One region of the Vibrio navarrensis genome, then DNA from elsewhere that is predicted to be linked to it. Evidence: predicted binding sites of a transcription regulator. Region 1 holds the regulator's gene; each other region holds the start of a gene.
What was found. Region 1 encodes CRP, which controls carbon source genes, mostly activating them, when cyclic AMP is high. Its sites were predicted from a motif close to TGTGANNNNNNTCACA; they were not measured.
Positions count from the first base shown of each region.

Region 1 (3,284 bases):
AGAAGCAGTCACTATTTACTCAATGATGTGGAGTCATAGCAAGATGGAAAACATCTCTACGTCCCAATAGGCAATACCGCAAGTAAAGCTCATGGTCACGAAGAATGACAAGCATGATCGGCGTAGAAAGGAGGACGAGTCTTGGTGACCCCCACTCCGCTGATGGAACAAATCAGCTCCTCAGCGAATTTGAACCATGCCCTTCGACGCGTGAAGAAGAACAAGGGGTGCGCAGGTGTCGACAGACTCGACATCACAGCGACCATCTCTAAACTTCGACAAGCTTCAAATGGGCAAGCGCTCCGCCAGAGTCTTCTGGACGGAAGCTACCAACCTCAACCAGTTCTGGGTGTAGAAATCCCCAAGCCGAATGGTGGCGTCAGGCAATTAGGTATCCCTACGGTACTGGATAGGATAGTCCAACAGGCGATCACATCAGTACTGTCAGAGCTCTATGAGCCGACGTTCTCCAACAGCAGCTACGGGTTCAGGCCGAACCGCAGTGCGCATCATGCGCTTGCGGCAGCAAGCCGCTATATCAGAGAAGGGCGGGGTTATGTAGTGGATATCGATCTAGCCAAATACTTCGACACGGTGAACCATGATAGGCTGATGCACAGATTATCTAAGGACATTAGTGATAAACGAGTATTAAAGCTCATCAGGTCCTATCTACAGGCAGGCTTAATGCGAGATGGGTTAGTAGAGCGAAGACAACGAGGAACACCACAGGGTGGGCCATTATCTCCGTTACTTTCCAATATTGTATTAGATGAACTGGACAAAGAGTTAGAGCGAAGAGGGCATAAGTTCTGTCGATATGCAGATGACTGCCAAATCTACGTTCTTAGTGAGGAAGCCGCCCATCGAGTCAAAGAGTCGATAACGGAGTTCTTGGAGCAGAAGCTAAAGCTCACGGTAAATCGTGAGAAAAGTGCAGCAACAAGAGTGACGGAGCGAGCTTACCTAAGCCATAGCTTCAAGATAGACGGAACCCTCCAGATATCAAAATCGGCACAAGCTCAAATGAAGAAGCGAGTGCGGAAAATAACGAAGCGAAATCGAGGTCGAGAGTTGTCGGTAATCCTCACCGAGTTAACCCAATACCTACGAGGTTGGCAGCACTACTTCAAGCTCGCCATAGGTCAAAGTGCGATGCAGCGCTTAGACGAATGGATACGGCGTCGGTTGAGATGCTACCGCCTGAAACAGCGCAAACGCAGATACAGCATAGCGACATGGTTACAACGACAAGGTGTAACAGAGCGAAATGCGTGGAAGCTGGCGATGTCAGATAAAGGGTGGTGGCGCTTAGCACTCTCGCCCCAGTTGAATCACGCAATGCCAATCAAATGGTTCGAGGAGAGGGGGCTTTACTCATTGAGAGATGGGTATGAGTCACTAAAAGTGTATTCGGAACCGCCGTATGCGACCCACGCTTGTACGGTGGTGTGAGAGGACGGAGGCCGTGAGGCCTCCTCCTACTCGATTGAACGTCGATTTCTGGCGTGAAATTAACGAGTCCCGTAAACAACAATGGTTTTGCCGTGCGCAGAGATAAGGTTCTGCTCTTCCAGCATTTTCAGAATGCGGCCAACGGTTTCACGCGAACAACCAACAATCTGACCAATCTCTTGACGAGTGATCTTGATCTGCATGCCGTCTGGGTGCGTCATTGCGTCGGGTTGTTTGGCTAGGTTCAGTAGTGTCTGAGCGATGCGGCCAGTCACGTCCAAGAATGCCAAATCGCCCACTTTCTGGCTGGTCACTTGTAGACGGCTTGCCATCTGTGCTGACAAGCGCATGAGAATGTCTGGGTTGACTTGGATTAACTGACGGAATTTCTTGAATGAAATTTCAGCCACTTCACAAGGAGATTTTGCACGAACCCAGGCAGTACGCTCTTGGCCTTCTTCAAACAAGCCTAGTTCACCGATAAAGTCACCTTGGTTCAGGTAAGAAAGAATCATTTCTTTACCTTCTTCGTCTTTGATAAGCACGGCAACAGAACCTTTCACTATGTAGTACAAAGTTTCTGCTTTTTCGCCCGCGTGGATCAGCGTGCTTTTTGAAGGGTACTTATGAATATGACAGTGTGAAAGAAACCACTCTAGTGTTGGGTCGGTTTGAGGTTTACCTAGAACCATAATATCTCACTTCCTCTGCAGGGTACGCTTGCCGCTATCCATATTTTAGCCAAGCCTTGTTATAGACTTGCTAGAATAAGAGCTCTTGATTGATGCTGCAAGCTATCTTGTGTTTCGGTTTGAAATAGTATCCTTTTTCGAAAACGATTTCTTGATTTTAATCGTGTCGAGAATGGGATTTTCTACGCAAAATTGTGCACATGATCACGGTATGAAAAGTAAGCGTGAACCGGCCTCAAATTTTAGCCAATTTTGCCTGTTTCAATCAGTTGTTGCAGGATTGGCTGTACAATCAGTTCCATAGCGAAACTCATTTTGCCTCCCGGCACCACTAAGGTGTTGTGTCGCGACATAAAGGAGCCGTCGATCATCGCCAATAGGTAAGGGAAGTCGACGTTCTTGATACCGCGCAGGCGAATCACCACAAAACTCTCATCCAAACTCGGGATGCCTTTGGCATTGAGTGGGTTGGACGTATCCACCGTCGGGACGCGCTGAAAGTTAATGTGAGTGCGTGAAAATTGCGGGGTGATGTAGTTGAGATAGTCGTCCATTGAACGCACAATCGAATCCATCACCGCTTCGCGCGAATGACCGCGATCACGCGTATCGCGCACGTATTTTTGAATCCATTCCAAGTTGACTATTGGCACCATGCCGATCAAAAAATCTACGTGCTGGGCAACGTTGACTTCACCATCGACCACCCCGCCGTGCAGCCCTTCATAGAAAAGTACGTCGGTGTTATCGGGCAGCTTTTGCCATGGGGTAAAGGTGCCGGGCATTTGGTTGTAAGGCACGGCTTCGTCAAAGGTGTGCAGATAACGGCGCACTTCACCCGTGCCCGATTTGCCGTACTGGCGGAAAAACTCCGACAGCGCCGGAAAATCGTTGGCTTGCGGCCCAAAGTAGCTGATATGTCGCCCTTGCTCGCGCGCTTTGCGGATCTCAACGTCCATTTCGGGGCGAGTGAAACGGTGAAAACTGTCCCCTTCAATCCAAGCGGGCTTGATGGACATCATATTGAACATTTTGCGAAATGCTTCTGACGTTGTCGTCGTGCCGGCACCGGACGAACCTGTGACGGCGATGATTGGATGCTTTGCTGACATGACAAACCCTGTCGTTGTAGTACTT
Region 1 is NZ_CP065217.1:3,211,617-3,214,900, reverse strand. Features, by position in the region: gene ltrA (group II intron reverse transcriptase/maturase) at 163-1,455, shown strand; gene crp (cAMP-activated global transcriptional regulator CRP) at 1,515-2,147, opposite strand; gene I3X05_RS15225 (phosphoribulokinase) at 2,390-3,259, opposite strand.

Region 2 (3,284 bases), on a different replicon from region 1:
GTGGGCAGCATCTCTGGTGCCGTACCGCCGCTGGTCGGCTATTTAGCCGTCACCAACTACATCGATATTGAAGCCGTACTGCTGTTCGTCTTGTTCTGCCTGTGGCAAATGCCGCACTCCTACGCCATCGCCATGTTCCGTTTAAATGACTATCGCCAAGCGGGCATTCCGGTATTGCCTGTGATTGACGGGATTGAAAAAGTGCAGCGCCATATGAAGGCGTATGTGGTGGCGTTTGCCGTTGTGGCGTTCGCCTTGTTTGCACTTGGCAGTGCGGGGTATGAGTATCTGGCCGTGGCGTCGTTGGTGAGTGGCTATTGGCTGCTTGTTACATTTAAACCTGTAACGCAGCAGAATTACGAAAGCTGGGCGCGCTCGGTGTTTAAAATTTCGCTGCTGGTGGTGATGAGCATCAGCGGTGTGTTAGGCATGGAACTGTTGCCGCTCTCGATCTAAACTTTCCGCTTTTACATGGGCGCAGCGTGTTTCGCTGCGCCCATCGCTTCATTCCAAACTGCCTTCTTGCGTCATTCGCTCACTGCTACGACTAAACAGACGGTCAAAATGCGGATTGCCCTGCAGGCTTTCTAAATCGGGCTCATTGTTGATCAAATCGCGGATGGAAGGACTGGCGTCAATCGCACGTTGCAGATCTTCAATCGCTTGCTCCTCCACCCCCAATCGCGAATAGGCACAAGCACGTTGATAGAGCGCCGGGCCGTTGGTGTTGTCCATCTCCAACACACGATTACACAGGCTCAGTGCCCAGTTGTATTCTCTGATCTCCATCGCAGCGTCGGCTTTATAAGTTAACGCTTCCAAATCGCCCGGCCGAATGGCAAGAATTTCATCGTACACATCGATTCTTTGCTCTGCGGTAGGCATGCTTTGTGCGCGCAGCCACAAGTTGTGGATCTCGTTGATGATCTCAATTTCTCGGTTGTTTTCGCTGATGATGCGAGTTTTACGCTTCAAATCTCGTTCAAGCGCGATGAACTTCTTCTCGTATTTTTCTGCAATGGTTTCCAAACGCTTGTCCGCCATCTCTATGGTGTTGTGCTTAAACTCACGCAGTGATTGCCAACCGACAAAAGCGATCAGCGACGCAACCCCAGCGATAATGTAGAAAAAGTAGGTGACCGTGACGTTGGCATAGTTGAGTGATTTATCCGCCACGGTCAGCTCGCGATCGGTGATCTGTACCGTTAGGCGTCTTTCCAAATCCTGTTGGTCTTGGCGCAGCGCTTTGAGTTCATCCAGTATGTACCTTTCCATCAGTGGTCGGTCGAGCAGTTCGCTTTGTGAATAGCTTTGCTCTTCTGCGATGGCTGGCACGAGCAAGCTCATCAGCGCGATCAGAGTGAGTAAAATTCGCATATCGATATCCCATTGTTTTGTCTTGATTGTTTTCTGAGAGTGACCCCTTCTGATTAGGATAATAAATTTAGAGTACGAATCATTTTAAAAACGGACAATCATCCCGTTAAGTGTGATCTAAGTCACGAAATGAGGTGTTTAACGTTAAGGTGTAAAGGATTTTTCTGAGTAATCAAGTCACTTAGAGAATCCTCCCTCATCTTTTAATAAGCGTTTTGTTGTTAGATTAAAGTTTTGTGTTCTAATTATTTAATTTGCGTTTATGGGTTATTTTGTGTGATAGTTATCACGATTTTGGCAATGAAAAGGCCATTTATTTGCTTTTTAACCGCCGATAATGGCCATAATAAATAGGAATTTTAATTAGAGCTCGATGGAAATGTATCTGCATATGATTACTTCTGCTCCCTGGGTGATGTACCCTGAAATTGCACAACACTCAGCCAATAAATGGACCTTTAGACAACCGAAAGTGACCGATGGCGATGCGATCTACAGTTTGATCGCCGATTGTCCGCCACTGGATATGAACTCATCCTACTGCAATTTTCTGCAATCGACCCACTTTCGCCAAACCTGCATCGTTGCCGAACACAAAGGCGATGTCGCGGGTTTTATCTCCGGCTATCAGAAACCGGAAGAGCCTGACGTACTGTTCGTTTGGCAAGTTGCGGTGGCGCCTCGCTATCGCGGTAAGGGCTTGGCATTTCGCATGCTCGACAAGCTACTCAATCGTCAGCAGCTTAAACAGGTTCGAGCGGTCGAAACCACCATTACCGAACAAAATCAAGCCTCTTGGGCGCTGTTTGAAAAGCTGGATGAGCAGCACGGCAAACGAGGCAAAGTGACTACTTTTCTCGATGAAGACGCCCATTTCAAAGGCAAACACGATACGGAATATCTCTATCGTATTCCGCTAGACACTCCTCAATAAATAGGAATCAAAAACGGTCTCAACATGGATATTTTTACTCAGCAAGAATCCAACGTTCGTTCATATTCAAACCACTTTCCGGTGGTCTTTCACAAAGCTAAAGGGTGTTGGCTGGAAACGGAAAATGGAGAGCGCTACTTAGATTTCCTTGCCGGTGCAGGATCTCTCAACTACGGCCACAACAACCCTGTCCTAAAACAAGCGCTACTTCAATACATTGAAATGGACGGTTTAACCCACGGGTTGGACATGCACTCCAGTGCCAAAGCCACCTTTTTGGACACCTTCCAACGCTTAATTCTGCAACCTAGATCGCTTGACTACAAAATGCAGTTTACAGGTCCAACAGGGACCAACGCGGTGGAAGCGGTGCTGAAACTGGCGCGTAAAGTGAAAGGCAGAAGCAATGTGGTGGCTTTCACCAACGGTTTTCACGGCTGTAGCGCAGGAGCGCTGGCGGCGACAGGTAACCAGCACCATCGTCAAGGCGCGGGCATAACTTTGCCTAACATCACTCGTATTCCGTTTGAAGGCTATGCGGGCGTCGACGGTCTGGCGCTGTTTGAAACCATGCTCGGTGACAACTCTGCGGGTATGGATAAACCAGCGGCGGTTCTGTTAGAAACCGTGCAGGGGGAAGGGGGCTTAAACGCCGCGTCGAGCTCTTGGCTTAAACGCCTCAGTGCGCTCTGTAAGCGCCACGATATTTTACTGATTGTCGATGACATTCAAGCGGGTTGTGGTCGCACAGGAACGTTTTTCAGCTTTGAACCTGCGGGCATCGTGCCAGATATGGTGACGCTGTCGAAATCACTCAGCGGTTATGGTTTACCGATGGCGGTGGTGCTGCTCAAACCTGAGCTTGATGTTTGGAAACCCGGTGAACACAACGGCACGTTTCGCGGCAATAACCACGCTTTTGTCACTGCGACCAGCGCACTGGAAATCTACTGGTCGAATGATGACTTTAGCC
Region 2 is NZ_CP065218.1:1,146,978-1,150,261, forward strand. Features, by position in the region: gene cyoE (heme o synthase) at 1-456, shown strand, start outside; gene I3X05_RS21860 (tetratricopeptide repeat protein) at 505-1,377, opposite strand; gene ectA (diaminobutyrate acetyltransferase) at 1,769-2,311, shown strand; gene ectB (diaminobutyrate--2-oxoglutarate transaminase) at 2,336-3,284, shown strand, end outside.
Region 2: the regulator CRP is predicted to act here: its motif matches at 1,489-1,504, upstream of ectA (diaminobutyrate acetyltransferase).

Region 3 (3,284 bases), 870 kb from region 1:
CGCCGGAAATCGGCTAAGGCAGCTTCTATAGAGACCAGCAGCCACTCTTGTTCACGCTCTTTATCCAGAGTGGATGCCGGACATACCTCTGAAAGCTGCGGCTGAGAGTTATCAAACCAAAACTCGCCAATCGCGACGCCGCTGGAAGCGGCAATGCCTTGAATAGCGGCGGGTTTAGAGGAGAGAGACCAGTGCCCTTGGCTTTGCGCATGCGCAATCAACACCGCTAACTGCGCAGACAAGGTCACCAGAAATGACTCTTCCATTTCATTAAACAGGCGCGGCGTTTTCTGCTGGATGACCAACACTCCAAGCACCTTTTTACGGTGAATAATCGGCGCCCCAAGAAAAGAGTGGTAAACTTTTTCGCCCAATTGAGGAAAGTATTTAAATGCAGGATGTTTAGACGCTTCGGCCAAGTTAAGCGGTTCGGCACTGCGCTTCACCAAACCCACTAACCCCTCTTCAAAACGAATGTGGATACTATCTCCCTGGAAAATCAGCCCCTGCGTTGCCATCAACTCTAGGCGCTGCCTCTCCTCATTCGCGAGGTAAATGGTGCAACATTCCGTGTTCAATGCTGTACAAGTTTCTCGAACTAAAATGTTCAATGCTAGGTGAACATCTTCGACCCGAGAAACTTTTTCAACTATCTCCCTTAGTTGGCTCAGCATAGTTATCCTCTGCGTTTGCTTTTCTTACCTTTCACCTTACGTTCTCGAAAAGGCATAGCTAAAGAGGCGAACTCTTTCATCGCCCGACGGTAAACATCGCGTTTAAATGAGACCACTTGTCTAACCGGATACCAATAGCTCACCCAGCGCCAACCATCAAATTCAGGGGAGCTTCCTCTTTGCATATCAATCCTGGATTCATCACATTCAAGACGCAAAAGAAACCATTTCTGCTTTTGGCCGATACAAACAGGCTTAGAGTCCCAGCGAACCAGACGTTTTGGTAATTTGTATCTTAACCAGTGACGACTGCTCGCTATGATCTTAACATCTTTGTGTGTAAGACCGACTTCTTCGTACAACTCACGGAACATGGCCTGTTCTGGAGTTTCTCCATCATCAATTCCCCCTTGAGGAAATTGCCAAGAGTGTTGCCCGTATCGCTTAGCCCAGAAGACCTGACCATGGTTATTGCAAATCACTATACCAACATTCAGCCGGTAACCATCGCCATCTATCACTGGCTAACCTCTAAAATAAATTTTTATTACAGTGATTTTTCCACATATCCCCAGCAGTAGCAAACTTACTGATGTGATATCGCTAAGATTTATCGCGTTTCGAGCTTTAGTGCATAACTTTACAGCGATATACCAGTTATCAACATCAGATTGAGACATTGCCCACATTTATTCACCTTTTCTGTGAATAACTTTGTGTAGAATGAGAGGAACATTCTTAATGCCTTGAAGAAAAAAAATACACAATCTAGAAAAAACGCTAAAAAAATAAAAACAAAACAAATAAAATCAATAAATTAAACTGAAAAACCTTCTTTAAAAGATCACACTAGCCCTGGTGATCTTTTAATCACAAACGGATCGGTCAAAGATCATACAGTGACTAATTTATCCACACTAAAGTAGGACAAACTCAGAGTTCATACAGAAAATCAAGCCTCTATTGGTGATATAAGTACTGTTTATTGATCCATGCACCTGAGTTACTAGTGAAAACAGCAATGACCTCTGTGGATAACTTGTCAAAAGATCCCAAAATAACGCTTTTTGATCGATTTGCACTGCTTCCCAAGCAGCATTTTTTGCTAAAATAGCCCTTTTATTCGCCAGAGCCTACTATCAATGAAACCCGTTCCCCAGTCAGAACAAGAGCTCTTTGAGCGCGCGACACAAATTGCTGGTCTTAGTTTTGCGGAACTGGCCGAAGAAGCAGGCATTGCGGTCCCCGAAAACCTCAAGCGGGATAAAGGTTGGGTCGGGCAACTTTTAGAATGGCACTTGGGAGCCCCAGCAGGCAGTAAGCCGCAACAAGATTTCTCTGAACTGGGGATTGAATTGAAAAGTATCCCTGTCAGTTATAGTGGCAAGCCTTTGGAAACCACCTTTGTATGCGTCGCGCCTTTAACAGGGATTCATGGCCTAACGTGGCACAACAGCCATGTACGCAACAAGCTCTCTCGCGTACTGTGGATTCCGGTCGAAGGTGAACGAGAAATTCCGCTCGCCATGAGACGAGTCGGCTCACCGCTCATTTGGTCCCCCTCTGCCGAACAAGAAATGATCCTACGCCAAGATTGGGAAGAGTTGATGGAGCTGATCGCTCTCGGCCAGTACGATCAAATTTCCGCGCGACGTGGCGAAGCACTCCACTTGAGGCCAAAAGCCGCCAACAGCCGCGCTCTGACCGAAGCGTATAATGCCAACGGCAAACCGATCAAAACCCTACCAAGAGGTTTTTATCTGCGCACTCAATTTACCGAACAGATCCTCAAAAGCGCCTTCATCGCGGCCGTTAATGAGGAGTAACGGCGATTTCGATGTCACAATAAAGGCTGACTTTAGGGCTGCCACACTCTTCGTAAGCGTTATGCAAACGCAGATACGCTTTATCGATCCCAAGTCGCAGCAGTTCGTCTTTAACCTGCTCTAAGGAGGTAAAATGAATCAGCTCATCGCCATCGATAATCGGCTCAAAATGGTGCTTGTATTCCACCGCTAACGAGTACTCGTTGACATTTGAGCGACCAACCACAAACACTTTGGGCATTCCACCGCCCTCTTTATAATGACTCTGCATCCACAGATCCAGTTGATGTTTTTGCATCATCCTGCTCCTACTTCCGTGATAACAAGTCCTGTAATGATCCAGTTTAGTCAAAAGTAACGAGATTACGAACGGCACGCAAACCACTTGGGCAACGGCCTAATTTCCCCTATATTGATCACCTACGATTCAACCAGTTGAGATAGCAAAATCTCTGCTTGAGTTGACTTCACTCTCTACCGACAAGGATGTGCCATGCGATATAGCAAACTTCCCCACTCCAGCCTTGAGATCAGTAAAATATGCTTAGGCACGATGACGTTTGGTGAACAAAATACTGAGCAGGATGCCTTTGCCCAACTCGACTACGCCTTAGACCATGGCGTCAATTTTATCGATACCGCGGAAATGTATCCGGTTCCGCCCAAAGCGGAAACTCAAGGTCTTACAGAACAGTTTATTGGTAATTGGCTAGTCAAATCAGGCAAACGGGAAAAAGTGATACTGGCGACCAAAGTGGCGGGACCAAGAAATGTCCCCTACATC
Region 3 is NZ_CP065217.1:544,659-547,942, reverse strand. Features, by position in the region: gene ptsP (phosphoenolpyruvate--protein phosphotransferase) at 1-674, opposite strand, end outside; gene rppH (RNA pyrophosphohydrolase) at 677-1,195, opposite strand; gene mutH (DNA mismatch repair endonuclease MutH) at 1,817-2,500, shown strand; gene I3X05_RS02395 (DUF6482 family protein) at 2,487-2,798, opposite strand; gene I3X05_RS02390 (NADP(H)-dependent aldo-keto reductase) at 2,994-3,284, shown strand, end outside.
Region 3: the regulator CRP is predicted to act here: its motif matches at 1,347-1,362, upstream of rppH (RNA pyrophosphohydrolase).